DNA from 3 places in the Thalassotalea insulae genome. Region 3 is predicted to be linked to each of the others. Evidence: predicted binding sites of a transcription regulator. Region 3 holds the regulator's gene; each other region holds the start of a gene.
The links. Region 3 encodes NrdR, which represses ribonucleotide reductase genes. Its sites were predicted from a motif close to AAACACNANATNTNGTGTTT; they were not measured.
Positions count from the first base shown of each region.

Region 1: the regulator NrdR is predicted to act here: its motif matches at 2,428-2,447, upstream of QQK06_RS06250 (adenosylcobalamin-dependent ribonucleoside-diphosphate reductase).
Region 2: the regulator NrdR is predicted to act here: its motif matches at 4,113-4,132, upstream of nrdA (class 1a ribonucleoside-diphosphate reductase subunit alpha).

Region 1 is NZ_BSST01000001.1:1,361,236-1,372,007, reverse strand. It holds gene QQK06_RS06265 (DegQ family serine endoprotease) at 1-517, opposite strand, end outside; gene QQK06_RS06260 (Z-ring associated ZapG family protein) at 584-1,045, opposite strand; gene zapE (cell division protein ZapE) at 1,208-2,323, shown strand; gene QQK06_RS06250 (adenosylcobalamin-dependent ribonucleoside-diphosphate reductase) at 2,517-4,673, shown strand; gene QQK06_RS06245 (TSCPD domain-containing protein) at 4,701-5,366, shown strand; gene imuA (translesion DNA synthesis-associated protein ImuA) at 5,484-6,167, shown strand; gene QQK06_RS06235 (Y-family DNA polymerase) at 6,167-7,576, shown strand; gene QQK06_RS06230 (error-prone DNA polymerase) at 7,586-10,684, shown strand; gene QQK06_RS06225 (hypothetical protein) at 10,695-10,772, shown strand, end outside.
Region 2 is NZ_BSST01000001.1:147,082-157,853, forward strand. It holds gene gyrA (DNA topoisomerase (ATP-hydrolyzing) subunit A) at 1-2,109, opposite strand, end outside; gene ubiG (bifunctional 2-polyprenyl-6-hydroxyphenol methylase/3-demethylubiquinol 3-O-methyltransferase UbiG) at 2,442-3,152, shown strand; gene QQK06_RS00735 (HAD family hydrolase) at 3,154-3,819, shown strand; gene nrdA (class 1a ribonucleoside-diphosphate reductase subunit alpha) at 4,208-6,478, shown strand; gene nrdB (class Ia ribonucleoside-diphosphate reductase subunit beta) at 6,594-7,724, shown strand; gene yfaE (class I ribonucleotide reductase maintenance protein YfaE) at 7,734-8,066, shown strand; gene QQK06_RS00755 (diguanylate cyclase) at 8,085-9,422, opposite strand; gene QQK06_RS00760 (ATP-binding protein) at 9,581-10,772, opposite strand, start outside.
Region 3 is NZ_BSST01000001.1:2,881,666-2,892,437, reverse strand. It holds gene QQK06_RS13115 (amidase) at 1-323, shown strand, start outside; gene ribBA (bifunctional 3,4-dihydroxy-2-butanone-4-phosphate synthase/GTP cyclohydrolase II) at 759-1,868, opposite strand; gene QQK06_RS13105 (riboflavin synthase) at 1,878-2,537, opposite strand; gene ribD (bifunctional diaminohydroxyphosphoribosylaminopyrimidine deaminase/5-amino-6-(5-phosphoribosylamino)uracil reductase RibD) at 2,586-3,713, opposite strand; gene nrdR (transcriptional regulator NrdR) at 3,714-4,169, opposite strand; gene glyA (serine hydroxymethyltransferase) at 4,332-5,588, opposite strand; gene QQK06_RS13085 (hypothetical protein) at 5,894-6,586, opposite strand; gene QQK06_RS13080 (RNA polymerase sigma factor) at 6,583-7,173, opposite strand; gene QQK06_RS13075 (ABC transporter permease) at 7,197-8,360, opposite strand; gene QQK06_RS13070 (ABC transporter ATP-binding protein) at 8,357-9,103, opposite strand; gene QQK06_RS13065 (alpha/beta fold hydrolase) at 9,115-10,557, opposite strand; gene QQK06_RS13060 (PhzF family phenazine biosynthesis protein) at 10,722-10,772, shown strand, end outside.

The sequences.
Region 1 (10,772 bases), 1.5 Mb from region 3:
GACTGCCGATAGCGACAGCGAAATCGCCGACACGTAATTTATCGGAGTCGGCAATGTTAACTTCTTTTAAGTTATCTGCTTCGACTTGTAATAGGGCGATATCACTGTTTTCATCGGCACCAATTTTTTTTGCTTCTATCTGGCGACCATCTTTTAATGTGATTTGAATCTCATCTGCTTCATTGATGACATGGTTATTGGTAACAACATACCCTTTGTCAGCATCAATAATAACCCCTGAGCCTAAACCTTGAAACGGTCTTTCTCTTGATGGCGTTTGCCTTGGATTACCGAAAAAAAAGCGAAAAGCATCAGGGACATTTCGCTGCTTTATTTCATGTGTTCCTCTTACGGAAATTAATACTACGGCAGGTGTTACCTTTTCTAACATTGGTGCTAGGCTGGGTAATTGCTGGCCGTTGACTGAAACGGGAAGATTGGCGTGAGCCGGTAAACTGGATAAAGCTAAAGAACTTGAAAGTAAAACGCTACTAATTAAAACAGACATTTTTTTCATTGGTAAAATTTCTCCAAACGAACTTATTGATACCCAAATAGAGACTTCCTGTTTTCAGAGAAGTTCCTATTCATTAATTTCACTATTTGTAACAGTATGTTTCTTATCGTTAAAAAGACCACTAGATTCACCAGAATAATCTAATGGTGCTTCAGTGATCTCTTTATCCGGACGTGTTGTTTTGTTATGACGTAGTGCGACCGTTTGCGCTAATTGTTCCTGAGTTTCTTTTGAGAAAAATGGCATTACTTCACCTTCTGCCGGGGTCGCTTGTTGCAGCAGCTTAGTGCTTTGCTCCATTTGTTGCATTGCTTTTTGACAGGTAGTATTCATTTGTTCCAATAATTGGGTTGAATTATCAAGGTGTTCTGCAACATCTAATTTATATTGTGCTAACGTTGCTTCGCTTTGATTGGCCTTTTCAGCAAGCTGTTGATGTTCTTGATTGCTGGCTGACAACATTTTATTAGCGATAAAGCCTACTAGAGCGCCAACTGCAAAAATGAGGATTCCAATAACGATATTCATAATGGTGATACCTTTTATCTAGTCGCGGAAAATTGTATTCGCGGAAAAAATTGGTGAAAATAGAGAGTAACATACTCTAGTAAGTTCATTTACTCGAAAAATAAATATGTATGCGAAATTTTGTTTTTCAAGAAAAAACTTACCATTAATTAAATTGTAGCAATGATTAACCTATCTCCCCTAGAAAAGTATAACCAAGATTTAGCCCGTGATGATTTTCAGCATGATGCCGCGCAAGAAAATGCTGTCCGTCATTTACAACGTTTATATCAAGACTTACAAAATAAACCCTTGCCAGTAACAGGGTTTAAGAAAGTATTTAACCGCTGGAAACGTGTGGTAGCGAAATCAGAACCGAGATCGATTAAAGGGCTGTATTTTTGGGGCGGCGTTGGCCGTGGTAAAACTTATCTGGTGGATACCTTCTACGATTGCTTGCCTTTTGACAATAAAATGCGCGTTCACTTTCATCGTTTTATGCATCGGGTACATCAGGAATTACAATCTCTGGCCGGACAGGCAGATCCATTAAAGATAATTGCTAAACGTTTTGCTAACGAAACCTGCATTATTTGTTTTGATGAATTTTTTGTCTCTGACATAACGGATGCCATGATTTTAGGTACATTATTTGAAGAGCTGTTTGCTCATCATGTGACTTTAGTCGCGACTTCAAATATTGTGCCCGATGATTTGTACCGTAATGGGTTGCAACGAGCACGTTTTCTGCCAGCAATAAAATTAATCAACCAGCACTGTGAAGTGGTCAACGTTGATAGTGGAATTGATTATCGACTGCGTACTTTGGAACAGGCGGAAATCTATCATGCGCCGCTAGATCAGCAAGCAGCACATAATTTGTCGCAGTATTTTCAGCAATTGTCAGTGGAGCCTGGCAAACCCAATGTGACTGTTGAAATTAATAATCGACCGTTAACCACCATAGAAGAGTCTAAAGGTGTAGTGCATTTTGATTATGCGGTATTGTGTGAGTCAGCGCGTAGCCAGGCGGATTATATGGAGCTTAGCCGTTTATATCACACGGTCTTACTGGCAAATGTCAAACAAATGAATGTTGATTGTGATGATGCCGCTCGCCGTTTTATTGCTATGGTAGATGAATTTTATGAACGTAAAGTAAAACTGATCATTTCTGCCGAAGTGGTTATGGAAGACTTATATAGTCATGGCGGTTTAGCATTTGAATTTAAACGTTGCTTGTCGCGTCTGCAAGAGATGCAGTCACATGAGTATCTCGCATCTGAGCATTTACCTTAATTAAAATTGGCTAAACAAGCTGCACTTAAAACACGGCAAATTAGTCCGTGTTTTTTTATGCCAAAATTCCATATTGTCAATATATTGTGCTTTTGTTTGATCTTGATCGCAATATGTAGTGTTTTGTCTTTTCCTTTTTATTTGTCTTTGTAAACTGTTGCGAAAAAAATAACTAATAAAAAGGATATAAATCATGTCGCAAACTCTGACCGGACCGGTTAACACTGAAATTGAACTTCAAGCTACTTCTGTTGATATTTGGGATAAAAAATATCGTCTTAAAGATAAAACTGGTCAGCCACAAGAACAAACCATTGATGAAACTTATGCCCGCGTTGCGAATGCGTTGGCTGAGATTGAGCCTAAGCAGAAAAAGCAATGGCGCGATAAGTTCCTCTGGGCGTTAAAATCTGGGGCTTATCCGGCTGGTAGAATTATTGCTAATGCCGGCGCGAGTGCGTTTAAGCCGTCTACGTCAACAATAAACTGTACTGTATCCGGTACTATTGAAGATTCCATGACTGGAATTTTGTCACGAGTGCATGAGTCAGGATTAACCTTAAAAGCAGGTTGTGGAATTGGTTATGAGTTTTCTACTTTGCGGCCGAGTGGGGCTTATGTCGCGGGAGCGGGAGCAAGAACTTCTGGCCCGATGTCCTTTATGGATATTTTTGACAAAATGTGTTTTACCGTCAGTTCTGCTGGCGGACGTCGCGGCGCACAGATGGGAGTTTTTGATGTCTCTCATCCTGATGTTAAAGACTTTATCTTAGCAAAACGTGAAGATGGCCGTTTACGGCAGTTTAACCTGTCATTACTGATCACTGATGAGTTTATTGAAGCGGTGAAAAATCAGCAAGACTGGCCTTTGGTTTTTCCTATTTCTGAAAAAGAGCTAGCGGCAGAAAAAATAAAGTTAACGGATAGTAGCAAGATACATTTTCGTGAAAATTATTTTGATGAAGACTATGTCAAAAAGCACGATTATATAGTTAATCAACAAGGACAAATTGCCTGTAAAGTTTATGATCGTATTCCGGCGAATCGCTTATGGGACATGATCATGAGTAATACCTTTGATTATGCCGAGCCAGGCTTTTTATTGATTGATCATGCCAACGAATACAATAACAACTGGTTTTGTGAGCAATTACGCGCCAGTAACCCTTGTGGCGAGCAAATATTGCCACCATACGGCGCTTGTTTACTCGGTTCTATTAATTTAGTGAAATTTGTTGAGCAGCCGTTTAGTGAACAGGCACAGTTTGATTGGCCTAAGTTTAGGGAAGTGGTCAAAGTATTTACCCGCATGCTGGATAATGTAGTAGAAATCAATGGATTGCCATTGGAACAGCAACGCCAGGAAATTCAAAATAAACGCCGTCATGGCATGGGCTATTTAGGGTTAGGTTCGGCACTGACCATGCTCAAAATTCCTTATAACAGCCCACAAGCCGTGGCTTTTACTGAGGAAGTTTCTAAAGTGATGGCTATCACTGGCTGGCAGGTGGCATTAGAGCTGGCAAAAGAAAAAGGCCCTGCGCCAGTATTAACACAGTCATTTGTGGTGACAGCGCAGATGTTGTCGAAACGACCGGAAATGAAAGCGGATGGTATTAAAGTCGGCGACAACATTAAAGGGTCGGTATTGCACGCAAAATATAGTCGTTATATGCAACGAATTGCCGAAGAGCAGCCTGAATTGGTTGAGCAACTTGCGAAAGTCGGTGCACGTTTTACTCATCATAGCTCAATAGCACCAACCGGTACCTTAGCATTGAGTTTAGGGAATAATGCGTCCAACGGTATTGAGCCGAGTTTTGCCCATGAATATCATCGCAATATTATCCGTGAAGGGAAGAAATCAAAAGAGTCGGTCGCGGTTGCCAGTTTTGAGCTGTTAGCTTATCGCCATTTTATTAATGAAGATGCACAAGCCTATAGCGCGGATGGCCACAATCAATTGCCGGATTATTTTGTCGCCAGTGACAGTATTACTCCACAAGAACATGTTGATATTCAGGCTGCTGCCCAATATTGGGTCGACTCTTCTATCTCTAAAACCATTAACGTACCAACGGATTGTGATTACCTGACGTTTAAAAATATCTACCTCTATGCCTACGATAAAGGATTAAAAGGTTGCACTACCTTCAGGTTTAACCCTGAAGTTCATCAGGGAGTGTTAGTAAAAGAAACCGATCTGGCCTCAGTGGAATATGAATTTACTTTAGAGGATGGTTCAACTTTTACCATGAAAGGCAATGAAGAGCTGATTTACGATGGTGAAACTCACACCGCGGCAAATCTTCATGATGCGCTAAAAGAAGGCTATTACGGCAAGCTGTAACACTAATTATTATTAAGGATAACGTTAATGAAAGAAGTTACTCAAACTATTACCGCAGTAAAAGTTAATACTGCCAAATCACAAGCAGAACATGCAGAAGCCCCACAAACCACCAATTTAAATGAAACGGTACAGCGCCCGGAAATGTTGGTGGGTTCTACTTATAAAATTAAGCCACCGATTTCCGATCATGCCTTGTATATAACAATTAATGACATTTTGCTTAACCCAGGAAGTGAGCAGGAAATTCGTCGCCCTTTTGAAATTTTTGTTAACTCAAAAAATATGGAGTTTTATGCCTGGGTAGTGGCATTAACTCGGGTTATTTCTGCAGTATTTCGTAAAGGCGGTGATTGCACATTTCTGGTCGAAGAACTCAAAGCAGTATTTGATCCTAAAGGTGGCTACTACCAGCGCGGTACCGGCATCTTTATGCCGTCGGTTGTTGCGGAAATTGGGCAGATCATCGAAACCCATTTAAAGACCTTAGACATGCTGCCAGAGCATGAAATAGATGCCCATCAGCAGGCCTATATTCAACAAAAAAAACAAGCGGCAATGGCTGAACAAGAGAGTGAACAGCACGCTTTTCCGGCTAGCGCCAGTAAATGCAGTAAATGCCATCAAAAATCGGTGGTACTACTCGATGGTTGTGCCACTTGTTTAAATTGTGGAGACTCAAAATGTGGTTAACAGTAATTTTGAGCCTATTGCTATAACGATTAACCGTTAAGCAATATTTGCATTTTCACAATAGATAATTATACTGTATAAATAAACAGTATTGGTGCGGTGTAATTATTTGTTGTGATGAATCCGATCATTGAAAGCTTAACTAATCAGCGTTTGCTTTGGCGTGGTTTTGAGCAGAAAGCTCAGCCGAAATCCATTGCAACTGGTTATGAACAGTTAGATGAAAAATTAGCCGGTGGGCTTCCTGAATATGGGGTTGTAGAAATAAAAAGCCTGAATGGTATTGGTGAAGTTCGTCTCTTTAGTCGTTATCTTCTACAGGCGCAGCAGCAAGGATTAATCGTTTTTATCGCGCCCCCCGCTTTGGTTTCCAGTGAGTTTTTGCATGCTATTGGTTTAGATATTTCTCAAGTCTATATTTTAACTCCTGAACATGAAAAAGATGCGTTGTGGTGTGCTGAACTGTGCTTAAAAAGTGGCTGTTGTCAGAGTGTTTTACTCTGGTGCGCGGATATCGCCTTACATCAGGTAAAACGCCTGTTGTTAGCTAGTGAAACGGGCCATAGCTGTTTATTGTTATATCGGCCATTGCTTAAGCATAGCCTGGCATTACCAGTACACATAAGTATGCGTTTTATCGCGGATGCTTTGGGGATCAAAGTGACTGTTGATAAATGTCGCGGTTGTGCACCGTCATCCGCGTTTATTGTTGATATGCAAGCGCATTGGCCTGAATTTACTGTGGCGGCTGAGCAGCCGAGAGCAACTAAGCGACGGATTGCTGATATTCAGGTTAGCTGATGTTGTGGGCTTATCTTTATTTTCCATCGTTACAGCTTGATGGTGTTGTGACTGAGGGAGGTCGTGACTGGCAGCCGGTAGTGATCTTAGATGGCAATAACAATGAAATTGTCCAACTTAATGCTCAGGCGAAACAAAGTGGTTTAAGACTCGGTATGGGGCTGGCGACAGCTGTTGCCTTAGAGCATCAATTACAGGTGTTGCCTTATTGTCAGCAACAAGAGCGGCAAACACTTACTTTTATTGCTGAACAGCTATATCAAGTGAGTTCTGATATTGCATTAGATAGCCCAAATGGTTTGTATTTACGCATAGAAAATATGCTGGCTTTATACGGTGATTTGAGCGGATACTGGCAAAATTTGCAGTCGGTATTACAACCGCTGCAGCTGAGCTTACATTATGCTACAGCTTATAGTCCCAGCGCAGCTAAAGTATTAGCCAGAGCTAAGGTTGATCGTTTATTAACTGAGCAAAAAAAGGTGCTATCAATACTGAACTCCTTATCGATTAATTCTTTAGCGCTTGACCAAAAAGTGCAAAAGCAACTGGATAAAATTGGTGCTAAGACTATTGGCCAGTTACTAAGCTTACCAAAAGAACAGCTAAGTCAACGTTTTGATAGTTCGGTTACTCATTATCTTCGTCGTTTAGTGAATGGTGATGATTTGCCCATGGTGTTTTATCAGCCTCAGGGGCATTTTTTTCATTATTTGGAATTGCTTTATGAAATTAACGACAGTAATAAATTATTGTTTCCCATTAAAAGCTTGTTGTCATTATTAGCGAATTACCTAAAGAAAGCCGATTTATTGAGTGATCGTTTAGTGATCACTTTGTTTTTACGTAATCAGCCGTCAAAAGACGTGGTGATTAATAGTGCTGAAGCTATCTATCAGGCATCACAGTGGTTAAGTCTCACTGAACTCACCTTAGCGTCATTACAATTAGCTGCTCCTGTGGTTGCTATCAGCCTAACCTGTAAGCGTTTCAGTTCGCAACAGCAGCAGTCAGGAGATTTTTTTTCTCTAGCAGAGGGCAAGTATACTCGGCAAAGACTGCTTAGTTTGTTGTTAGCGAAATTAGGTCAGAGTCGGGTGCACTCGTTGTTATTAACGGATGATTATCGGCCAGAATGCGCCAATGGTTATGCACCGATAAATTTAGTGAGCCAGCGAAAAATAAAAACGGAGCATTTTACTCGATTAAGACCAAGTTATCTTTTACCCGAGCCGTTAGCATTAGCAACAGAAATAGCGGTTTTTTCATCGCCAGAGCGTATTGAAACCGCATGGTGGGAAAATACAGTGAAACGGGATTATTTTATTGGTCGTAATCCGTACGGGCAATGGTGCTGGTTATATCGTCAGGCGGATCATCGCTGGTTTATTCATGGTTATTTTGCCTAGGTGGTTAAGATGCAATATGCAGAATTAATTTGCCAAAGTTACTATTCTTTTTTGCATGGCGCTTCAAGTCCTGAAGCATTAGTTCGTCAAGCACAGGCTTATAATTATCAGGCTATTGCGATCACAGATGAATGCTCAGTAGCCGGTGTAGTCAAAGCGCATCGTTACATTCAGCAGCATCAGTTGGCACTAAAGCTTATTGTCGGTGCCCGTTTTACTTTTCAGCGTGATCAGTGCGCGACTGAGTTGGTACTACTTTGTCCTAATCGTCAGGCATATGCCGAATTGTGCCGAGTGATCACTAACAGTCGCCGACGCTGTACTAAAGGACATTATCGTTTAACGGACTGGGATATTAATTCATTGAAATATTGTTTCTTACTGTGGCTTGCAAGTGGTGACAAAAAACGGGATATAGTTTGGCTGCAATGGTTTAAGCGTTATCATCACGGGCGATTATGGCTGGCTGCTTTTCGACAGCTGGCGTCGCAAGAAAAGCAATATTTATTACAGTGTCAGCAATTAGCACAGCAGTATAATGTGCCGATTGTTGCCACCGGTAATGTGTTGATGAGTGATAAAGCAAATTTACCTCTTCAACAAGTACTTAGTGCGATTCGCTACGGTAAAAGTGTCGATAAGTTGGGGCATCAATTACTGAGTAATGCCGAGCGTTCGCTTCGCCCTTTGGAGCAAATGGCTCGGCTATTTGATCCAGGCTTACTTGCTGAGTCTGTGGTAATCGCTAAACAATGCCATTTTTGTTTATCCGAGTTGCGATATCAGTATCCGGCAGAGCTGATACCTGACGAGTACACCCCTATCACTTATTTGAGAATATTGGTTGAACAGGGGAAGAAACGTCGCTTCACCACCGGGGTGCCTGCGGATATCGAGCAAATTATTGCTAAAGAGCTTAATTTGATTGAGCAAATGAACTATGAGCACTTTTTTATCACCATCTATGACATCGTTCAGTTTGCTAAACGCCAAGGCATTTTATATCAGGGCCGGGGATCTTCAGCTAATTCCATTGTTTGCTATTGCTTAGAAATTACCGCTGTCGATCCGAGACAAATTTCAGTGTTATTTGAACGTTTTATTTCCCTGGAACGCCAAGAGCCACCAGATATAGATGTTGATTTTGAACATCAGCGCAGAGAAGAAGTGTTTCAGTATATTTATCAGAAATATGGTCGAGAGCGCACGGCACTGGCAGCAACTGTAGTAACTTATCGTTTGAAAAGTGCAATCCGAGCAGTGGGGAAGGCGCTTGGTTTCAATATCACTCAGCTTGAGTTTTTTATTAAAAGTATTAACCGCCGAGATCAGCAATCTCCCTGGTATAGCCAGATAGCACAGCTAGGGCTGGATTTAGAAAGTAAGAAAGCGCAGCAATTTATTGAACTGGTCGAGCAAATTAAAGGGGTGCCAAGACATTTGTCACAACATGTCGGAGGCTTTGTGATTTCTGCCGGCCCTTTGTATGAACTAGTAGCGGTTGAAAATGCTGCCATGGCTGAGCGTACTGTGATCCAGTGGGATAAGGATGACTTAGAAGCGTTGCACTTATTAAAGGTGGATGTACTTGCGTTAGGTATGTTAACCGCTATTCGTCAAGCGTTTGAGCAGATACATTTGCATTATCAGCAGCAATTATCGATTGCGCAGATCACTGGCTTTCCTGATGACCCTCAGGTTTATCAAATGATCCAGCAGGCAGATACTGTTGGTATATTCCAGATAGAATCTCGTGCTCAAATGAGTATGTTACCTCGGCTCAAACCTAAAAATTATTATGATTTAGTGATCCAGATAGCGATAGTCAGACCGGGGCCAATTCAAGGGGGAATGGTGCATCCGTATTTGAAAAGGCGTGATGGCATTGAGGCGATAGATTATCCCTCTGAAGCGGTTAAGGATGTACTTTCAAGAACATTAGGAGTACCTATTTTCCAGGAGCAAGTGATTAAACTGGCGATGGTAGCTGCTGGATTTAGCGGTGGGGAAGCGGATCAGTTACGACGTGCCATGGGGAAATGGAAAAAAAACGGCGAACTTAATCGTTTTCGAAATAAGCTGATAAATGGTATGGAGGAAAGAGGCTATGATGTCGCATTTGCTGAACGTATTTTTGAACAAATATTAGGTTTTGGTGAATATGGCTTTCCTGAATCTCATTCAGCCAGTTTTGCCGTGTTAGCTTATGTTTCTGCCTGGTTAAAATATTATTATCCGGCGGTATTTTATTGTAGCTTGTTAAACAGCTTACCTATGGGGTTTTATTCTCCGTCGCAATTGATTCAGGATGCACAACGCCATCAGGTTGAAGTACGGCCTGTTTGTGTTAACCAATCTCAATGGCAACATACATTGGTGCGTACAGAGCAGGGACTTTCGCTGCAATTAGGACTGCAACAGGTTAAAGGTATTAGTGAACGAAACGGTACTTTAATTGTGCAGCAAAGGCCCAAGTTGGGTTATCAAAATTTTGTTGATATTAATCGTCTAGGGTTAAAAGCAACGGATTTGCAAGCTCTGGCAAGTGCCAATTGTTTTCGCTGCTTAGCTGATAACCGTTATCAGGCTAGATGGCATTTAATGAATAGCCATCATCGTTTGCCATTACTAATGCAAAAGCCTGAAATGCAGCATACTTCGCTAGAGGAACAATATCCGTTATTGCCCACTGATTATGATAACTTGCTGGAAGACTATGCCTCGACCGGGGTCTGTTTAACTCAACATCCAATTGCGCTATTAAAAGCCTCAGGTATCTCACGGCACAGCATTACGGCGGAGCAACTGATTTTACAACCTGACAAATCGGTAGTTTCTGTTGTTGGTGTAGTGACAGGAAGACAAAGTCCTGGTACTGCGGCGGGAGTGACTTTTGTCACTTTGGAAGATGAAACTGGAAATATCAACGTGGTGGTGTGGATGGCAACGGCAAGAGCACAAAAGCAAAGTTTTTTATCAGCTAAAATATTACAAATACATGGCATTGTCGAAAAAGAGCAACAAGTGGTGCATGTTGTTGCTGGTCGGTTAACAGATTTATCAGAGCATTATCAGGCACTATCTTGTGCCTCAAGGGATTTTCATTGAGGAAATTTATATGCATTCTCACCCGCTAAAGCGCAATAAAAAGCGGCAATATCGTCTATCAAAACGGTCGATTAAAGATGAATATATT
Region 2 (10,772 bases), 2.7 Mb from region 3:
CACTTTACCTTCGTCAGAGAACAACATGATGTCATTTTCTCCGTTGGTAATATCAACGCCGATTAAAGTATCGTCATCTCGTAAGTTCAAGGCAATAATACCGTTTGCACGTTGATTAGAATATGCCGTTAATGGCGTTTTCTTCACCGTGCCAGACGCGGTCGCCATAATAATAAATTTATCTTCTTCGTATTCTCTAACCGGTAGAATTGCAGTGATCTTTTCATCACTTTCTAATGGCAATAAATTAACAATTGGACGACCACGGGCCGTGCGACTCGCCAATGGCAATTGATAAACCTTAAGCCAATACAATTTACCTCGGTTTGAGAAACATAAAATCGTATCATGGGTATTTGCCACTAATAAACGTTCGACAAAGTCTTCTTCCTTCATCTTAGTCGCGGCTTTACCCTTACCACCACGGCGCTGTGCCTGATAATCAGATAATATCTGATATTTGACATAACCTTCGTTAGATAGCGTGACCACTACATCTTCTTCACAGATTAGATCTTCTAACGATAAATCATGTGACGCATTTGTAATTTCAGTACGGCGCTCATCACCAAATTCATCACGGATCAACTCTAATTCTTCACGAATCACTTCCATCAAACGTACCGGGCTGGCTAAAATATGCATTAGCTCGGCAATTAAGTCTAATAACTCTTTGTACTCATTTAGAATTTTTTCGTGTTCCATGCCAGAGAGTTTATACAACTGCAAATCAACAATCGCTTTCGCTTGTTCTGGCGTTAAATAATATAAACCATCACGAATACCGTATTCAGGCTCTAACCATTCAGGACGTGCAGCATCAGTACCAGCGGCTTCAAGCATGCTACTAACATTACCCAATTCCCAGCCACGTGCGACTAACTTTTCTTCAGCATCTTTTCTATTATTAGAATTTTTCACCAGTTCAATAACAGGATCGATATTAGCAAGTGCAATCGATAAACCTTCTAATATATGAGCGCGATCACGTGCTTTACGTAATTCGAAAATAGTACGACGAGTCACGACTTCACGGCGATGAAGAATAAAGGCTTCCAGCATGTCTTTTAAATTGAATAATCTAGGCTGGCCGTTACTTAAGGCCACCATATTCAAACCAAAAGAGATTTGCATTTGTGTCAATTTAAAGAGGTTATTTAATACCACTTCACCGACATCACCGCGCTTAACTTCAATCACCATACGCATGCCGTCTTTATCTGACTCATCACGTAATGCGGAAATACCTTCTAAGCGTTTTTCTTTCACCAACTCTGCCATTTTTTCAATTAGGCGAGCTTTGTTTACCTGATAAGGTAACTCGTGAACAACAATGGTTTCTTTACCACTTTTCTCGTCAACTTCTATTTCAGCCCGAGCGCGAATTTTTATTTTACCACGGCCCGTTTTATAAGCTTCTTCAATACCAGCTCGGCCACTAATAATACCAGCGGTAGGAAAATCCGGCCCAGGGATATATGTGAGTAACTCATCACAAGTAATATCTTCGTTCTCAATAACAGCTAAACAGCCATTAATCACTTCCGTTAAGTTGTGCGGTGGAATATTCGTTGCCATACCAACCGCAATACCTGAAGTACCATTTACCAGTAACGTTGGAATACGTGTTGGCATGACCGCTGGGATTTGTTCTGTGCCATCATAGTTAGGTACGAAGTCAACGGTTTCTTTATCGAGATCGGCTAAAATAGCATGCGATATTTTATCCATGCGGATTTCGGTATAACGCATTGCTGCCGCTGAATCACCATCAACAGAACCAAAGTTACCTTGACCATCAACAAGCATATAACGCATTGAGAATGGTTGTGCCATACGAACTATAGTGTCATAAACAGCAGTATCACCATGCGGGTGATACTTACCGATAACATCACCAACAACACGGGCAGATTTTTTATAAGGTTTATTAAAATCATTACCTAGTACATTCATCGCGAATAACACACGACGATGTACCGGTTTTAAACCATCCCGAACGTCAGGTAACGCTCGTCCTACAATGACGCTCATCGCGTAATCTAGATAGGAACTTTTTAGCTCATCTTCAATATTGACTGGAGCAACATTTTTTGCCAGATCGGTCATAAAACGACGGTATCCCTAAAAATTAGAATATGGAAATTATTATTGTAAAAAACGCAGCGCATATTATCACAAAGATTCAATAGGCAGTACTGCTTTATAGCATGACATTCTGCTTTGCTTACGCGTCTATTTCAAGTGATTATTTTCGCAATAAGGTAATCTGACATCATTCTTGCATTTACTGTGCTTGGATTGACAGCGAATTGACTAAATCTCACACAACTAATTGCACTTTATCCAAGTGATAGATCAAACATTCCCCCTCATCAGCGCTAGGCGATATATTAACTTTAGTTTAGAATGCCAGCTCTTTAACTATTTAGATCTGCTTTATCACTATGTCGCAAAACGTCAACCTAGAAGAAATTGCCAAATTTGAAAAAGTCGCCAGTCAATGGTGGGAACTTGATGGAGAATTTAAACCTTTACATCAAATTAATCCGGTGCGCCGACAATTTATTATTCAGTATATGCAGGAGTTATTTGAGCAAAAAATACTCGACGTAGGTTGCGGCGGCGGCATTTTAGCAGAAAGTCTTGCCAGACTTGGCGCAGATGTTACTGGCATCGACATGGGGGAAGAGCCGCTTAATGTTGCCAAGTTACATGCCTTAGAATCAGGAATAACTGTCAATTATCAAAAAATTACTGCCGAAGAAATGGCTATACAATTGCCCGGGCAATTTGACGCCGTAACGTGTATGGAGATGTTAGAGCATGTCCCTGATCCCGCGTCTATCGTAAAGGCTTGCAGCACCCTAGTAAAACCTGGCGGTTTTGTGTTTTTTTCAACACTCAATAAAACACTTAAGTCTTATTTACTGGCAATTGTCGCGGCAGAAAAACTTTTAAAATTAGTGCCTGACGGCACTCATGACCATCAGCAGTTTATCCGCCCTTCTACTTTAATCGGCTGGGCTGAGGCCAATGGCTTAAAATGCATTGACGCTGCAGGCATTCATTATAATCCATTGACCGAAAATCATAAATTAATTGACTCGTTAGAGGTAAATTACATTTTATGTTGTCAGAAGGTGTCATAACATGAGTCAAGAACCTAGCAACATCGCCGCCGTTTTATTTGATCTCGATGGCACCTTATTAGATACCGCAGATGATCTAGGTGCCGCTTTAAATCACGTATTAGCCGGGCACAATTTGCCAGAAATTGAACGCGAGATTTTTCGCCCTGTTGCTTCAGATGGCGCCAAAGGCCTGCTTGAGCTCGGTTTTGGACAACGACTCAAAAATTATGACTATGATGTGCTACGTGAGAGATTCTTATCTTATTATCAATCGCATATTGCAATTAAAACATGCCTCTACCCTGGTATTTCTTCATTGCTTAACACACTGAATCAAAATGACATTCCTTGGGGCATAGTGACAAATAAACCGGAACAACTCACTAAACAGTTGTTACCTCACTATGTAGAATTTGAGCAATGTCGGGTCATTGTGGGTGGAGATACCCTATCGACCAGAAAGCCCGACCCAGCACCGTTATTATTTGCCTGCCAACGTTTAGAAGCTTCACCTGAGCATTGTTTATACATTGGCGATGCCCAAAGAGACATCGAAGCAGGTAACCGTGCCAAAATGACAACAGTTGTTGCCGCTTGGGGCTATATCAAAACAAGTGATGATATTAATCAATGGCAGGCTGACTATATCGCAAAAAGCATCAAAGATTGTTTAATGTATATATAATAATCAAGCTGATTATTTATAAAACAATATAAGTAACACATTGTAATTTATATATTTTTCACCCTATATGACAATTAGGAATATAGGGGTAAAATTTATGACTAAAATAAATCTATTTAAAGAAAAAAAAACTAAATAATCGTTGCGTTTCTTAAAAATCAAATTAAAAAGACGATACTAAGTTAGTTGTTACTAACTAAATAAATCTTCGTATAAATCCTAGTCAAATTATACACTTTTTAGTGCTTGCAATAGAGCCAAAACCTCATTATCTTGTGATCAGTTTTGAGTTTAGCCCCAAGATATAGTGCATTAACTCAAATTTGTGTTTTTGTAAACATTCACTCTAGATAATTAAAAAAATAATCGTAAATAATACAGGTTTTTCATGAATAACAACCTCTTTGTCACCAAACGTAACGGTAAAAAAGAACCCATAGATCTGGAAAAAATCCATCAAGTGATCACTTGGGCAGCAGAAGGCTTAGATAATGTCTCTGTCTCACAAGTAGAATTAAAATCACATATTCAGTTTTATGATGGGATAAAAACCGAAGATATTCATGAAACTATAATTAAGGCGGCCGCTGACCTTATTTCAGAAGAAACGCCTGATTATCAATATCTATCAGCACGTTTAGCGGTTTTTCACTTACGTAAAAAAGCCTATGGCCAATTTGAACCCCCTAAGCTCTATCAGCATATCGTTAACTTAGTTGAGGCTGGTAAATACGATCAGCATTTATTAACTGACTATAGCGAAGCAGAATTTGAGCAAATGGAAGCCTTTATCGATCATAGAAGAGATCTTAATTTCAGCTATGCTGCGGTAAAACAGCTTGAAGGCAAATACCTGGTTCAAAACCGAGTCACAGGTGAAATATACGAAAGTGCCCAATTTTTATATATTTTGGTTGCTGCTTGTTTATTTGCCAAATACTCTAAAGAAACACGTTTGCAATATATTGAAGGTTTTTATCACGCGATATCGACTTTTAAAATCTCGCTACCAACCCCGATTATGGCTGGAGTAAGAACTCCTACCCGTCAATTTTCATCCTGTGTGTTAATTGAGTGTGGTGACAGCCTGGATTCGATCAATGCCGCATCAAGCTCTATCGTTAAATACGTTTCGCAACGGGCTGGCATAGGGATCAACGCAGGTCGTATTCGTGCATTAGGCAGTACAATTCGCAATGGTGAAGCTTTCCATACCGGCTGTATTCCGTTTTATAAACATTTTCAAACTGCGGTTAAAAGTTGTTCTCAAGGTGGTGTTCGCGGCGGCGCGGCAACCTTATTTTATCCGTTGTGGCACTTAGAAGTAGAAAGCTTATTAGTGCTTAAAAACAACCGCGGTGTAGAAGAAAACCGGGTTCGCCACTTAGATTACGGCGTGCAATTTAACAAACTTATGTACCAGCGTTTGATTAAAGGCGAGTCAATTACCCTGTTTAGTCCAAGCGATGTTCCAGGACTATACGATGCGTTTTTTGAAGATCAGGAAAAATTTGAACAGCTGTACTTAAAGTATGAAGCGGATGATTCTATTCGTAAAAAGTGCATTAAAGCGATTGAGCTATTTACACTGTTTGCACAGGAACGCGCAAGTACCGGTCGGATTTACTTACAGAATGTCGATCACTGTAATACACATAGTCCGTTTTTACCGGAAGTTGCGCCCATTAGACAAAGTAACCTTTGCCTAGAAATCGCGTTACCGACCAAACCGTTAAATGATATTAACGATCCTGAAGGTGAAATAGCGCTTTGTACCCTGTCTGCGTTTAACTTAGGAGCAATTGACAGCTTAGATGAATTAGAAGGGTTAGCAGATTTAGCGGTCAGAGCCTTAGACAGTCTGTTAGATTATCAAGACTATCCAATGCCGGCAGCACGCAATGCCACTATGGGCCGAAGAACACTCGGTATAGGTGTAATCAACTATGCCTATTATCTGGCTAAAAATGGCGTATATTACTCAAACGGCAGTGCGAATAATTTAACTCATAGAACCTTTGAAGCAATTCAATACTATTTGTTAAAAGCATCAAACAAACTGGCTATTGAGCAAGGCGCATGTCCTAAGTTTAATGAAACCCGTTTGTCTCAAGGTATTTTACCGATTGATACTTACAAAAAAGAAGTTGATAACATTACCGGTGAACCATTGCATTTAGACTGGGAAACACTGCGAGAAAGCATTAAAAAGCACGGCGTTAGAAATTCTACTGTTTCAGCACTGATGCCATCAGAAACGTCGTCACAAATTTCTAATGCAACTAATGGTATTGAGCCACCACGTGGTTTAATCAGCGTCAAAGCCAGTAAAGACGGTATTTTAAAACAAGTTGTACCTGAGTATGCAAGACTCAAAGATAACTATGAGTTACTGTGGGCTATTCCAAGCAACGAAGGCTATTTAGAACTGGTTGGCATTATGCAGAAGTTTGTTGATCAGACCATTTCTGCCAACACTAACTACGATCCGTCAAAATATGAAGGCAATAAAGTGCCGGTTAAGCAAATTTTAAAAGATTTACTTACCGCTTATAAACTTGGCATCAAAACCATGTACTACCACAACACTCGTGACGGTGCAGATGACAGCGTAGAGCTTGAAAGCGATGATTGTGCAGGCGGTGCTTGTAAAATTTAACCAACTCTTGTGCGCCATTGCTATTGGCTATGGCGCAACATACTCATATTAAAAAACAAAGAATAGATAGATTTTTGAAACAATAAATTGTAGCTATTGTTTCTAGGAGCCATAGATGACCTACAGTACCTTTAACCAAACCCCAAATGACGCCTTAACAGAGCCAATGTTTATGGGGAATAGTGTTAATGTTGCCCGTTACGATCAACAACGATATATTGCTTTTGAGAAATTAATCGAAAAACAATTGTCTTTTTTCTGGCGTCCTGAAGAAATTGATGTATCAAAAGATCGGGCCGACTGGCAAGGACTGACAGACTCAGAAAAGCATATTTTTATTTCTAACCTTAAATATCAAACCTTACTTGATAGCATGGCTGCACGTTCAGTGAATGCCGTGTTATTACCGTTAGTGTCATTACCCGAAGTAGAAACCTGGGTTGAAACCTGGGCCTTTAGTGAAACCATTCACTCTCGCTCTTACACCCATATTTTGCGTAACCTATTTAGCGATCCAAGTGATGTCTTCGATGATATTGTCGTCAATCCAGCAATTTTAAAACGAGCCAGCTCCATTGCCCATTACTTTGATAAAGTGATCATCACCACCCAGTTATTGCAATCTCAAGGCGAAGGCAGTTATGAGGTTGAAGGTGAAACGATAGAAGTGTCAGAACGTAAGCTAAAAGAGCGTTTATACCTAGCAATTTGCTCGGTAAATGCGTTAGAAGCAATTCGCTTTTATGTCAGCTTTGCCTGTTCATTCGCCTTTGCAGAGCGTGAATTATTAGAGGGTAATGCAAAGATCATTAAACTAATCGCCCGTGATGAAGCCCTACATTTAACTGGTACTCAGCATATCCTCAACAACTGGATGTCAGGTAAAGACGATCCAGAAATGAAAGAAATAGCAGATGAGTTACGTGATCAAGGATTACAAATCTTTTTAGATGTTGTTGAACAGGAAAAAGAGTGGGCGCAATATTTATTTAAAGACGGTTCAATGATCGGTTTAAACGCAGAAATCTTAAATCAGTATATTGAATATATTAGTAATCAGCGTTTAACTGCCATTGGTTTCGACGCACCATTTACTATAAAAAGTAATCCATTACCTTGGATGAATGCCTATCTAGTCAGTGATAATGTTCAAGTTGCACCGCAAGAAACGGAAATATCCAGTTACCTAGTTGGGCAAGTTGACTCAGCCGTATCAAGCGATGATTTTGATGATTTTGATCTCTGATCATGAATAATGCCTCAAAAACTAGCGTCAGCAACTATGTGGTTAAAAATGGCTGATGCGAATACTCATACAAACAGTAGCAAACAACAGCATAAGGTCGTAGTCGAACAACAAACGATTGACTACGACCCTCAAGCGAAAACCTTACTCAATTGCTTAGAAAAAGCGGGAGTTGAAGTACATTACCATTGCCGTGATGGTTTTTGTGGCGCATGTCGAGTGAAGTTAATTAAAGGGCAAATAGAGTATCCAAACGGAGAACCACTTGCTTTTATTGGCGAAGGTGAAATATTACCTTGCTGCTGTATTCCTAAGTCAGATATAGAACTAGAAATCGATTGATTAAAAAATCTCAACGCCTCACAGTTTATTTGCTAATTTTTGTTGGATGCCAGATAACACTTCAGTAAGTTTACTGTTCACATCAATAAACAATGTTTGAAACTGACTTTCCTGACGATCGTTTAATGCAACGTCTAATGCTTTCGCCGCATCAAACAGCTCCATTGCTCCAATGGAAGAAGCGACTCCTTTTAAGGTATGAACCAGATGCTGAGCTTGCTGATAGTCTTTTTGTCGCAGCGCCTGTTCAATATGCTCAATATCTCGACCATGATCCTGATAAAACATCACCAAAATATCATGAAATAAGTCCTTATCTCCCAGTACATTATCAAGACCAACTTGATAAGTAATGCCGCTAAACACACATTGATGCGCATTGCTAACTTCGCTATTCGCCTGCTCCATATCTTCCTTGCTCCCCTTATCGGCTAATTTTGACTGCTCAACATAAGTCCGATTTCTGCCATTTTCCTTTGCCTGATACAGCATATGATCAGCGCGGCGCAGCATATCATCATAATCATTAATCGGCGGGGCCTCTGAAACTAACCCAACACTGACTGTTATATAAATCTCCTCAATTTTGCCGTCAAACTCTATTTGTATTGCTGAGTTCATTAACAATTGCCGACAACGCTCACAAGCGTTAAATGCCTCTTTAATGGTGGAATTCAACATACAAACCGCAAACTCTTCACCCCCAATGCGGCCAACAACGTCATAATCACGAAACGATGCGGTTAAAATACGAGCAAATTCCACCAATGCTTTATCACCAGATTCATGGCCGTACTTATCATTAACTTTTTTAAAAAAATCCAGATCAAACATCGCCAATGCAAGCGCATGTTTTTCCCGATTAGCCTGATTAATCGCTTTGTTTACCATACTTTCAAAGCTACCACGATTATTAACCTTAGTTAAAAAGTCAGTGTTTGCCAGTGCTTCTAATTGAATGGTTTTCTCCATCAACACTAAGGAGTTTTTAAGTCTTGCCAGTAAAATTTTGCTATTGTAAGGTTTATTCACATAATCATTTGCCCCTAATTCTAAGGCGGCAACTACCTGATCTTCATCATTTGAAGCAGACATCATGATGATTGGAATATGATCAAATTGAGAGTCGGCTTTAATTTTCATCAGGATAGATAATCCCGTTTGCCCAGGCATATACATATCAAGTAATAGCAAGTCAATCTGTGTCGACTTCAGATATTCAAACGCTGATTCAGTGGAATCCGCTAACAGCACATCATAACCTGCCTGCTGTAAATCACACTCTAGCAGCAATAAACTGTCTTTCGCGTCGTCGACCGCTAAAATGGTATAGGAATCTTTATGTAACACATTCACATTTATTAACCTGACAGCTAATTATCTTATTATTGAAGCACTTATTTGGGTACAATGCTATTATCTCAAAGTAAAATATTTTCATTTTTTAATAAATATATAATTGAAATCATCTGTAAGTCATATTGACAACAACAAACAGCTTAGAAATAATCTATTTAATTATTAGTTAAAAAATCAGCCAGCTCTTCAGAGTTAAACGGTTTTCTTAATACTGGATGCTGCCATTTATTATCTTCTTCAGCGATATAACCGCTGATTGAATACACTTTTATTTCAGGGAACTTTTCTTGTACCAATTCAACCGCTTCCCGACCAGAAATATCGGGTAAGATCATGTCGGTAATAAAAACATCAAACACACAGTCACAAGCTAGCACCTTAAGTAGCGACTCTTTACTTTGAACATATTCTGTCGCAGCCCCTTTACTAGCTAAAAACAGCGCGACAAATTCACCAATACTGGTTTCATCATCCAGCACTAATACTGATTTTTCACTCATCGCCATCTTGGTCTTTTTCTGTTTGCAAGTATTGACTTGCTGCTCAAAAACTCGGCAAGGGAATGCTAAAATAAATTCAGCCCCCCCTAAATCACATTGCCCTTTTGCCAGCACTTCACCATTATATTTATGGATAGTACCGTAAACATTTGCTAAGCCGATACCATTGCCTTTATTAACCAATTTACTGCTATAGAAGGGATCAAATATTTTTGCTAAATTTTCTTGTTCGATGCCTACACCGCTGTCTTTGACGTGAATTTCCAGCATTTTCTGCTCGTTAAGGCCAACACTCATCACTATCGTTCCTATCAATCCTTGTTCCTGAATCGCATCTTGTGCATTTAACACCAGATTCAGCAAGATATTGATAAATTCGCCCTGAGGAAATTTAATTTGGCAATGAATATCGTCAAACTGACATTGAAAATCTATGGTGTTGAGTAACAGCTGTTTAAATAAGTATTGATTTTCTTTAATTTCTTGAATTGGATCGAACTCGATAATTTTAACGGCTGGCTTACGGGTAAATGCTAATAATCGCTCCGTGACATTTTTACCTTTATCTATAGCATTTTTCACTCGGTCGATATATTTGCCTATGTCTTGACTACCATGAGCCACTTTCAATTCGAGCATTTCTGTTGCGCCAAGCGCAACACCAAGTACATTATTAATGTCATGAGAGACATTACCAAAGGTATTACCTAATAAAGCTAAACGATTACTAATAATTTGTTGCTGCTCTTTTCGATAATTTTCAGTAGTATTTTCAACAATCCAAATATAGAGCCCCTCTTCTGACTCAAATACCACCTGTAAATCGAAAACCGATATATAGTTATCA
Region 3 (10,772 bases):
CGTTAGCTCAAGCAAAAACTCTGACTCAGGCCCAAGGGATAGATAAATTACTGAAAGAACATCAACTGGATATGATTATTGCACCAACCACAGGGCCAGCATGGAAAATAGATCTGGTTAACGGTGATCATTACCTCGGCGCAGCATCCAGTGCCGCCGCAATTTCAGGTTACCCTCATATTACCGTGCCTATGGGGTATGTCCACGGCTTACCGGTTGGTTTGTCGTTCTTTTCCGGTAAACTCAAAGAAGATGTGCTAATTGAAGCGGCTTACAGCTTTGAACAGGCAACATTATATCGAAAACCGCCAAAGTTGGATTAAACTCTATCAGCATTGGCTGATAAGTCTCAGCTCGAACTGTCAGATATAATTTCTAAATTTTAATTAAATCTGACAGTGCTTTCGTGCCTGCTATAAACACCAAACGCAACAAATTGGCAAATTATACGCCCAATCATATCTCTACTTTCCCAAAATAAATCGACCGACCCATTGACTTTTTTAACATAAAATTAACATCAGGCACTTCAATTATTTAAAAGGGAAATAAAATGATTAAAAACCTCTTTAGCAAAAGAGTTACTCTCGCAATTTTGGCATCCATTACTTTAATCTACAGTCGCTGCTTTAAAAAAGAGTGGTGACGAGCCTTGTGAAAGTTAATAGCCTAATGAGTGAAAGGCATCTAGGGCTTTGTTAACAATCTAACGCGATCATCTGATCGCGTTCTTTCTTAACTTTTTAGTAGAAAAGCAGCTATTCGCTAATGTATTCCACCACTTCCAGGCCAAAACCAGAAAGTGAATGGTATTTTACTTGAGAGCTTAACAGACGCATTTTGCCGACGCCCAAATTAGATAATATTTGTGAGCCAACGCCAACATTACGTGAACCGATATGACGTTTAACTTCTTTAATGGTTTCACCGGCATCAAGCTTGGCGTATTTCTCTACCTGCTCAATCAGCTCTTGTGGTGATTCATGCTTACCTAGCAGCACTAACACCCCACCTTCCTGACCAATTTTTTCTAATGCACTGCCGATCGGCCATTTCGCAACACTTTCTCTCTGGCTAAACAATAGATCTCTAAAGGTATTTTCCAGATGAACCCGTACTAAAGTCGGTTTATCTTTATTTATTGGCCCTTTAGTTAAGGCAAAATGTGCCTGACCATCAATGGTATCTTTAAACACGGTAAGTTCAAATTCACCAAAAGCAGTCGGTAACTTACATTGAGAAATACGTTCAATCGTGGTTTCGTTAGCATTGCGGTATTCAATTAAATCGGCAACTGTCCCCATTTTTATGCCATGCTTTTCGGCAATCACTTCCAGATCTGGACGACGCGCCATAGTGCCGTCTTCATTGAGAATTTCAACGATTACTGCAGCAGGTTCTAATCCGGCCAAACGTGCTAAATCAACACCCGCTTCTGTATGGCCGGCACGGTTTAATACCCCGCCATCTTTTGCCATTAACGGAAAAATATGCCCTGGTTGCACAATAGAATGCTGATTAGCGTCTTTAGCTACTGCAGCTAAAACCGTCGTTGCCCGATCAGCGGCTGAAATCCCTGTCGTAACCCCTGAAGCAGCTTCAATCGACACCGTAAAGTTAGTCGAAAATTGCGCATCATTCTTATCAACCATTAGCGGCAAGTTTAAGCGTTGACAACGCTCTCTGGTCATCGGCATACAAATTAACCCTCGCCCATGAGTGGCCATAAAGTTAATCGCTTCTGGCGTTACTAACTCGGCAGCCATGATAAAGTCACCTTCATTTTCGCGATCTTCATCATCCATCAAGATAACCATTTTACCTTGTCTTATATCTTCGATGATCTCTTTTGGAGAGTGTAAATTCATAGCTGCCTCTTAATTTTTAATAAATCCGCTTTGTGCCAATAACGCTTCGGTTACTCCAAATGACGTATTTGCCGCTTGTTTGCTTTGTAATAATCGCTCGATGTAACGTGCCATTACATCCACTTCTATATTGACCTTGGTACCGAGCTGATAACTTGGGATAATAGTTTGCCCTGTAGTATGCGGCACGATAGTTAAGCGAAACTGATCTTGCGCTAAACTATTGACCGTCAAGCTAACACCATCAACGGTAATCGAGCCTTTTTCTGCAATATAAGGCGCAATACTGGCATCCATACTGAGCCAGTATTCAACACTGTTACCATTTTTAGTAATTGCTTTAATTTCCGCCACCGCATCTACATGACCGGAAACCATATGACCGCCAAACCGTGTTGTCGGCAACATCGCCTTTTCCAGATTAACTTGTTGGTTTTGCTGATAACCACCAAATGCAGTACGCTCTAGCGTTTCATTGGAAATATCTGCACTGTAACTCGTGCTGTCAAACGCTACTACCGTTAAACAAATACCGTTTGTTGCTATCGAGTCACCAAGTTTGACGTCACTCATATCAAGCGACGGGCAATGCACGGTTAAACGTGCGCCCTGATGATTAATACTGATTGATTTAATTGAGCCTATCGCTTCAATAATGCCAGTGAACATATTCACTCTCTTAATGCTAATCTTGATTAACGTTATTATCAAAAAATGTTAAGACAATAGCGCCGTAATTTTTAAATCTCTGCCAACCATAGTGACATCGCTAAATGTCAGATTTTTCGCCTGTGATAAACGTTGCACTTCAGGCATCAGCATTAATCCCTGACCACTATCACCTATTAATTTCGGTGCCTGATATAAAATCAGTTCGTCGACCAAACCCTGTTCAATAAAAGCACCAGCTAACTGACGCCCCGACTCCACTAAAACATCGTTGAGTCCTTTTGATGCTAATAATACCAGCACTTCAGTGAGGTCGACATATTGACCACAGGCAGACTTTGCTACCACAGCTTGTTCAACAAAATGGGGCCAAGTGTGTAAACTTTCAACTTCAGTGCTAATAATAAGAATCGGTGATGTTTCACTAAACAGTTTCAGATCCGGCGTTAAACGATTTTTACTGTCGATAAGCACTCGTAATGGCTGACGCAGTTCACTTTCCTGATAGCTATTTTTTAATACCCCGAGCTCTGACCAACGAACTGTCATCCGCGCCTGATCATAAATCACAGCATCAGCGCCTGAGATCACTGCACAGCTTTGCGCCCTTAACCTTTGCACATCTTGACGAGCATCTTTTGAAGTGATCCACTGACTTTCACCACTGGCCATCGCAGTTTTACCATCTAAACTAGCAGCGAGCTTACAACGAACGTAAGGCATTTTTTCCGTCATTAATTTAATAAAGCCAGGGTTTAGCGTTCGAGCATCACTTTCTAATAATCCAGAAGCACATTGAATCCCAGCCTGCTCTAACAATGCCAGTCCGCGACCTGAAACCTGAGGATTTGGGTCAACCATAGCAGCGATGACCCGACTAACACCTGCATCTATCAACCCTTGCGCACAAGGTGGCGTGCGGCCAAAGTGTGAACAGGGTTCTAAAGTTACGTAGGCTGTTGCTCCCTGAGCATTAACTCCTGCCTGAGCAATGGCATTAACTTCGGCATGACCATCACCGGCCTTGATATGATAACCCTCACCAACAATGTCACCATCTTTAACTAGCACGCAACCTACCCTTGGGTTTGGCGAAGTAGTGTAATGTGCTTTACGTGCTAACTGCAGCGCACGCACCATGAACTGATGGTCGGCTAAAGAAAACGTTGATGCCATCTAATTTTCGTCACCCAAACGAGCGATCTCCTCTCCGAATTCTTTGATATCTTCAAACGAGCGATAAACAGAAGCAAAACGGACATACGCGACTTTATCTAAGCTTTTAAGTTGCTCCATAATAATATTACCCAGCATCTCACTCGATACTTCCCGCTCTCCAGTTGCCCTAAGCTGAGATTTAAGTCGATTGATCGCTTTTTCTGTTTGTTCAACACTGACCGGACGCTTCTCTAATGATCTGACTAAACCACTGCGCAACTTATCTTCATTAAACGGCTCACGAGAACCATCACGCTTAATAATACGCGGCATGACTAATTCAGCGGTTTCAAAAGTGGTGAATCTTTCATTGCAGGCAACACAAGCACGGCGGCGGCGAATTTGATGACCATCAGCCACTAGGCGAGAATCAATGACTTTAGTGTCTGTTGCAGTACAAAACGGGCAATACATTAAGCTGTTACTCTGTTTAATTTAATGCCCGTATTTTAAAGTATTTCCAAAGGGATGTAACGGATTAAACAAAAAAAGCTCAAACCATTGGTTTGAGCTTTTTAATCATTCATTTGTCAACTTGCCTCTCGCACAATGATATGCGTTCTGGCATTCTAGAAATTAACCGTAAACAGGTAAACGCTTACAGATTTCTCTCACTTTAGCTTGTACCGCAGTGATAGTTTCTTCATTGTTGATGTCATCTAAAATGTCACAAATCCAGCCAGTTAAGACTTTAGTGTCTTCAACATTAAAACCACGACGGGTGATCGCTGGAGTACCTAAACGTAAACCTGAAGTAACAAACGGTGAACGCGGATCATTAGGTACCGAATTCTTATTAACCGTGATATGAGCACGACCTAACGCCGCATCAGCATCTTTACCGGTAATATCCTTATCGATGAGATCCAACAGCAATAAGTGGTTTTCAGTGCCGTTAGACACTACTTTGTAACCACGTTCCTGTAATACTGCCACCATAGCTTTAGCATTATCTAATACTCGTTGTTGGTATTCTTTAAATTCTGGTTGTAATGCTTCTTTAAACGCCACCGCTTTCGCTGCAATCACGTGCATTAACGGACCACCTTGACCACCTGGGAATACCGCAGAGTTTAATTTTTTATAAACATCTTCATCACCACAACCAGCAACGATTAAACCGCCACGAGGACCAGCTAACGTTTTATGAGTTGTGGTAGTAACTACATGAGCATGAGGAACAGGGTTTGGATATAATCCTGCTGCAACAAGACCGGCAACATGTGCCATATCCACCATAAAATAAGCACCTACGCTGTCAGCAATTTTACGCATCCGCGCCCAATCAACAACACCAGAAAACGCAGAGAAACCACCGATGATCATCTCTGGCTTATGCTCATTTGCTAACTGCTCTAACTCTTCATAGTTAATATCACCAGTTTCAGGATGTAAACCGTATTGAAACGCTTGGTATGACTTACCTGAAAAGTTAACATGAGAACCGTGAGTTAAGTGACCACCATGAGCAAGGCTCATACCTAACACTTTACCACCTGGAGTAACTAATGCTTGGAATACTGCCGCATTTGCCTGAGAACCAGCATGAGGTTGCACGTTGGCATAATCAGCACCAAACAATTCTTTGGCTCGCTCAATCGCTAACGCTTCTGCTTTATCGACATATTCACAACCGCCGTAATAGCGTTTGCCAGGATAACCTTCAGCATATTTATTGGTTAACTGCGAACCTTGCGCTTCTAAAACGCGCGGGCTACAGTAGTTTTCAGATGCAATTAATTCAATGTGCTCTTCCTGACGGACGGTTTCGTCTGTCATTGCCTGCCATAGTTCTGCATCAAAATCAGCAATATTCATATCACGAGTAAGCATGTTTTTTCCTCAAGTTCACAGTCAATTAAACCAAAGTTAAGACTGGAGAGTTAGACTAAATTTAATTGTCGCATATTTTGCCTGATTCAAGGCTTGATGTACATGTAAAAACCATCAAGATATAGCTCATTTTGCACTGAGCTATATCCGCAAGCTTTGGTTTAATATGCGGTAAAAGTTTTCGATAACCAGATCAAATTCACTTTTTATTGAATATACCGAATAAAAAACCAAAGAACAACAAATAATATTTGATATAAACACTAAAAACCCGAATATTATCTAACTTAACAGCATTGCTACCGTTATAAGTTTTCTGTTTTAGCGCGTAATTGCTGATATTCCTTTTTTCGTTTGCGGTACAACACTTCCGCAACAACGAAAGTACTAACAAGCACCAGGTTAATAAAAACTAACTCGGTTAATTTTAAGCGACCGCTTTGCTGAGCAACCGAATAAACAAGCCAATTCGCTAGCACAGCAAAAGGTACACAAGACCATTTAGTTAGCAGCATATATTTTAACGAAGATTGATATCCTGCAAGCGCATTATCAATTGCTTGCTCAGGACTATTATTAATTTTAGACCAGCTTTCACGACGAATTTTAAATTCATAGCAAACAAAAAACACTGACATCAAACCACCAAGCCCTAAAAAGCTATTAATCGGCTGGCCGAGCTGGCCATTAACAACACCATAAATAAATCCAACTAGCGATAAAAAAGTTGCCAGTATATTTAAGATAAAACACCCTTTTGCCCACCAGGTACGTCGCTTAGTTTGGCTTAATAAAGCACTAATATCTGTTTTTTCAAAAGGTTGTGCCTGCCAGTCCTGTGTCAAGGTGAGCCATTGTTGATCTATCGCTGAGGTATCTACAGCCCCTTGGTCATTTTTTTCAGGTAAACTACTGATATCGAGTACAGCTGCAGCCTGCTGTTCAGATTGTAGAATGGCTTTATATTTCTCATTTAGTGGTAAATTGTCGTCTTTCATACCACCTCCAGTAATTGAATTAATGCGGATTTCGCTCGCGTTAAACGAACCCCGACTAAGCTCGTTGATATCGACAACACTTCAGAAATTTCCTGATAGTTCATGCCCTCTAAGGCCAGGGTGATCACTTGTTGTTGAATTAACGGTAACAGCCTTATTGCCTGTGCTAACCTTTGCTGGCGTTGCGTTTGATCTAACGCCTGAAATGGCGTTGGCTGTTCACTAGAAGACTGGCTGTCGACAGTATTCTCAGCTGATTCCGACTCTGTTTTTACCATTTTCATCGCCTTTGCAACATGAGTCGCGAGCACATTATGGGCAATACGGGCAACAAAAGTTTTCACGGCACAATGTTGGCGAAACGTCGGCAAGGCGCGCCAAATATTTAAGGCGATTTCCTGAAATAACTCTTCCTGAATTGCTGGCTTTGCTTCAAAACCACTAATAAGGTGACGTAGTAATTTTTCATGCGCTGCGATCCAGCAAGTAAATTTCTCTTGATAGCTTAACGACTCATTAGGACAATGTTTTGAGCGAGTATTAAAACTTGCCGAAGACTCTTCAGCAAGCTCAGATGGTTGACTCATATCTTAATTAATAAACCTCAAAGTTAGCCTAACGACATCACTACTTTTTCAGACTTAAGACGTTTCGCCAATGTCAGTACAAGGCCAGCAGTTAATGCAATAGTCGCTGCAGTTGTTACTGTAAACGCCTGCCAGTCAACCGGCAGACCTTTAAACAAGTCTTCCATTAACAATGTCTGGCCGAAGATAGGCGCCCACTCTGTCCAAACGGGTTTATCATCCATTATCATCATGGCGACCGGGATCATAGTAGGTACCATGATCAGCATTGCCACCGTCGACTGAGCTTCCTTAAAGGTTTTTGCCTGAAACGCAAAAAACAGCTGCATTGATGCCGCTAAAAAGCATAATGGGATCAACAGCAGTAATAACGCAATAAAGGTCGTGCCATCCAGACTAAACGTAGCGCCAATCTTAGTTAAATCAACAAAACTTACCGAAACTGTGGTTAACACTAACATTAAAGTCACGGAAATTGTCGCAATCAAACTGGAACAGATTAATTTCGCTAAAACAATTTTTAGCGTACTAACTGGCTGACATAGCAACATTTCCAAAACATTACGCTCGCGCTCACCAGCACTGGAATCAATGGAAATTGACTGCCCGGAAATAAACGCCCCCATCAATAAATACAAACCTAGCATTAAGGTTATGATCACCGCGTTACTACTGGGCAATGAGGTATCTTGCTCTTGTAACCTAAGCGGCTGTAATAACTTGATATCGATGCCCCGAACCAATAAACGTTTATACCCAATTGCTAACGAGAAATTACGAATTTCTTCCTTAATTCGACGTAATGGCGCATTCAGTGATTTTTCACTAAAGTCTGCCCGTAGAATGATATCGATCGCTTTACCATCTAGCATGTCTTCGCCATAGCTGTCAGGGATAATAAGCTCAACATTTCTTTCCTGCCAATTACGTTTTTCCTCTTCCGGCACATCAGCAAAATCAAGAATATTATTATCTTTTAACGTCTTAATCAGTTTTGGTGCATACTCTGCCCCAGAAAACTTGACATAGATTGGCGGATTATCAACAAAGTCCTTAATCATGGTTTTTGACATCACCATAATCATCACAGGTGCTAACAGCCCCATACTCATCGCCACTAACAGCGCACGCTTATCACGAAACGCTTCTTTTAATTCTTTAATTAATAGGGCTTTAAACTGGATCATGCGGCGACTCCTTCATCCGAACCAATAAGTTTGACAAACGCCTCTTCCAGCTGTTGCTCTCCTGCCAGCTCGCATAGCTCCTGTGGCGTGCCTTGCGCCGCCAGCTTGCCATTTGCCACGATGATCACCCGATCACAAAGCGCCGCCACTTCCTGCATCACATGAGAAGAAAATAAAATACAATGGCCTTTAGCCTTAAACTTATTGAGGTAATTTCTTAAAATTCGGGTACTCATCACATCCAGCCCACGGGTTGGCTCATCAAGGACAAAATTTTGTGGTTGATGAACCAGTGCCTGCGCTAATGTCACTTTCATCCGTTGTCCTTGAGAAAAACCAGCAGTTTTACGATACGCGAGTTCTTCCATTTCCAGATCGGCGATGATATTTTCTATCGCCTGTCGTTTAGCCTGCCCCTGTAAACCATGTAAGCTAGCAAAATAATCGATTTGTTCGTAAGCGGTTAAGCGCTCATACAAGCCAAATTTATCCGGAAAAATACCTAGCTTGGCACGTGCTGCTAATGGATCTTTCGTTACTTCAATCCCATCAATCGTGGCAAAGCCCTGATCTGCTGACAATAAGCCATATAAGGTGCGTAAGCAGGTCGTTTTTCCGGCACCATTAGGACCTAAAATACCAGTGATCTCGCCATTTTTAGCGCTAAAAGATAGGCCGTTGAGCGCTTTGACGGTATTTTTTTTCGCATAAAAACTTTTATGTAAGTTATTAACTTCAATCATCACATTATCCTTTAAATGCCGCCGTTTAAGTTGGTCATAAATGACTCTCCTGGAATTTCCTCTAAGCAGGATTCATCCAGACCACCGGGTGTTTGCTTGTCTAAAAATTCATTAATAATAGTGATTGCACACGGCATTACACCTGGGGTATGTGAACCATTTTTAATAATAATGTGTTTACTATTTGGCAAGCTTTTATCGGCGTAGTCGCCATTACTTGGCGGTGTTACCGGATCAAGATCTCCAGAAATAATCAGGGTAGGAATATTTGCAGTAACCGATTGATAAAAAGCATCATCCGGACGATACTGCGGCCATATTGGACACGCCGTTTTCCAGGCTAAATGACTGAGACCACCATTAAAACTATTATCAGCATCAGCGGCAAGCATCGCAGCACTGACTTTAGGCATATCTTCATTACAAACAATATTAAATGTTAAACCGACAAACATTTCCATATTAGTTTCACCCGCAGCGGTTAAGCCAGCAAACGGCGCATAGTTGCCTAAGGATGCCTGATGGATCACTAATGGCACTAATGAACGCCCTTCTAACGAATAAAGCTGGGAAAATATTGTTGAAAGAAACTTATTCTTATCAATATTAAATTCAGTGTTAGTGCCTAATCTAGGATGCGCTATGGTTAACTTAAGTGGATCACGCTCCAGCTGTGCTACTACCTGAGTAAATTCCTCGGCTAAATTGGGATAGGCCTGCTGACAACTTGGTTCTTGCTGACAATGAGTTAATAACATTTGAAACGAACGCGCAGCGCTTTTGCCAAACAAGCCAATGGGCACTTCTATTGGGCCGACACTGTCAAGCACGACACTGGCTAATGATTGTGGAAACATCCTCATATAAACCAAGCCTGCGCGCGTGCCGTAAGAGCCACCATAAATGGCGATTTGCTGATGGCCTAATGCCTGACGCACGGCATCGAAATCACGAATCGCATTTTCTGAGTTATATTGAGTTAAATCACCACTGAGCTCAGCTAAGCATTGCTTAACTTCTTGCTCAGAAAAGTCCTCAGGTAAAGTTTGATAGGCATCCATTGTGATCGCATTTTCACATTGCAGTGGGTGAGACTTACCGGTCCCGCGTTGGTCGACTAAGATCAAGTCCCGTGTTTTACGCACTTCGTTAAATGCCCGATACAAACCACCAGCTAACGACACCGCCGCTTGTCCTGGTCCACCAGCTAAAAACATCAATGGCTCTTTATCCTGACTATTATCAATCGCAGGTAGCACAGCGAAGTTGATGGTGATTTTTACGCCATCAGGTTGCTGGTAGTTTTCCGGCACTTGTAGCGTACCACACTGTACCTGCTGCTTAATGCCTTCTAGATGGCAATGTTCAAGCGTTAACATATCTTCAGCTGCTTGAGCCACTTCACTGATAGGCAGCAAAGTTAACACAATCCACAACTTACAAAATATTCTCATATTATTCTTCCTTAGCACATTCATCCCTACTTAGTCTGATGATTAACAAATTTATTACAAACCTTACTAAAATTTTAATTAATTTTTTAATGCCATGATATAATTAAATTTTTATTCAAATAAACGCTAGAAATTCATTCACTGTTTGGCAATAGGGGTTGCGAATGACACTAAAGGCATACCAAGTTGATGCATTTACCAATCAGGGACAAGGT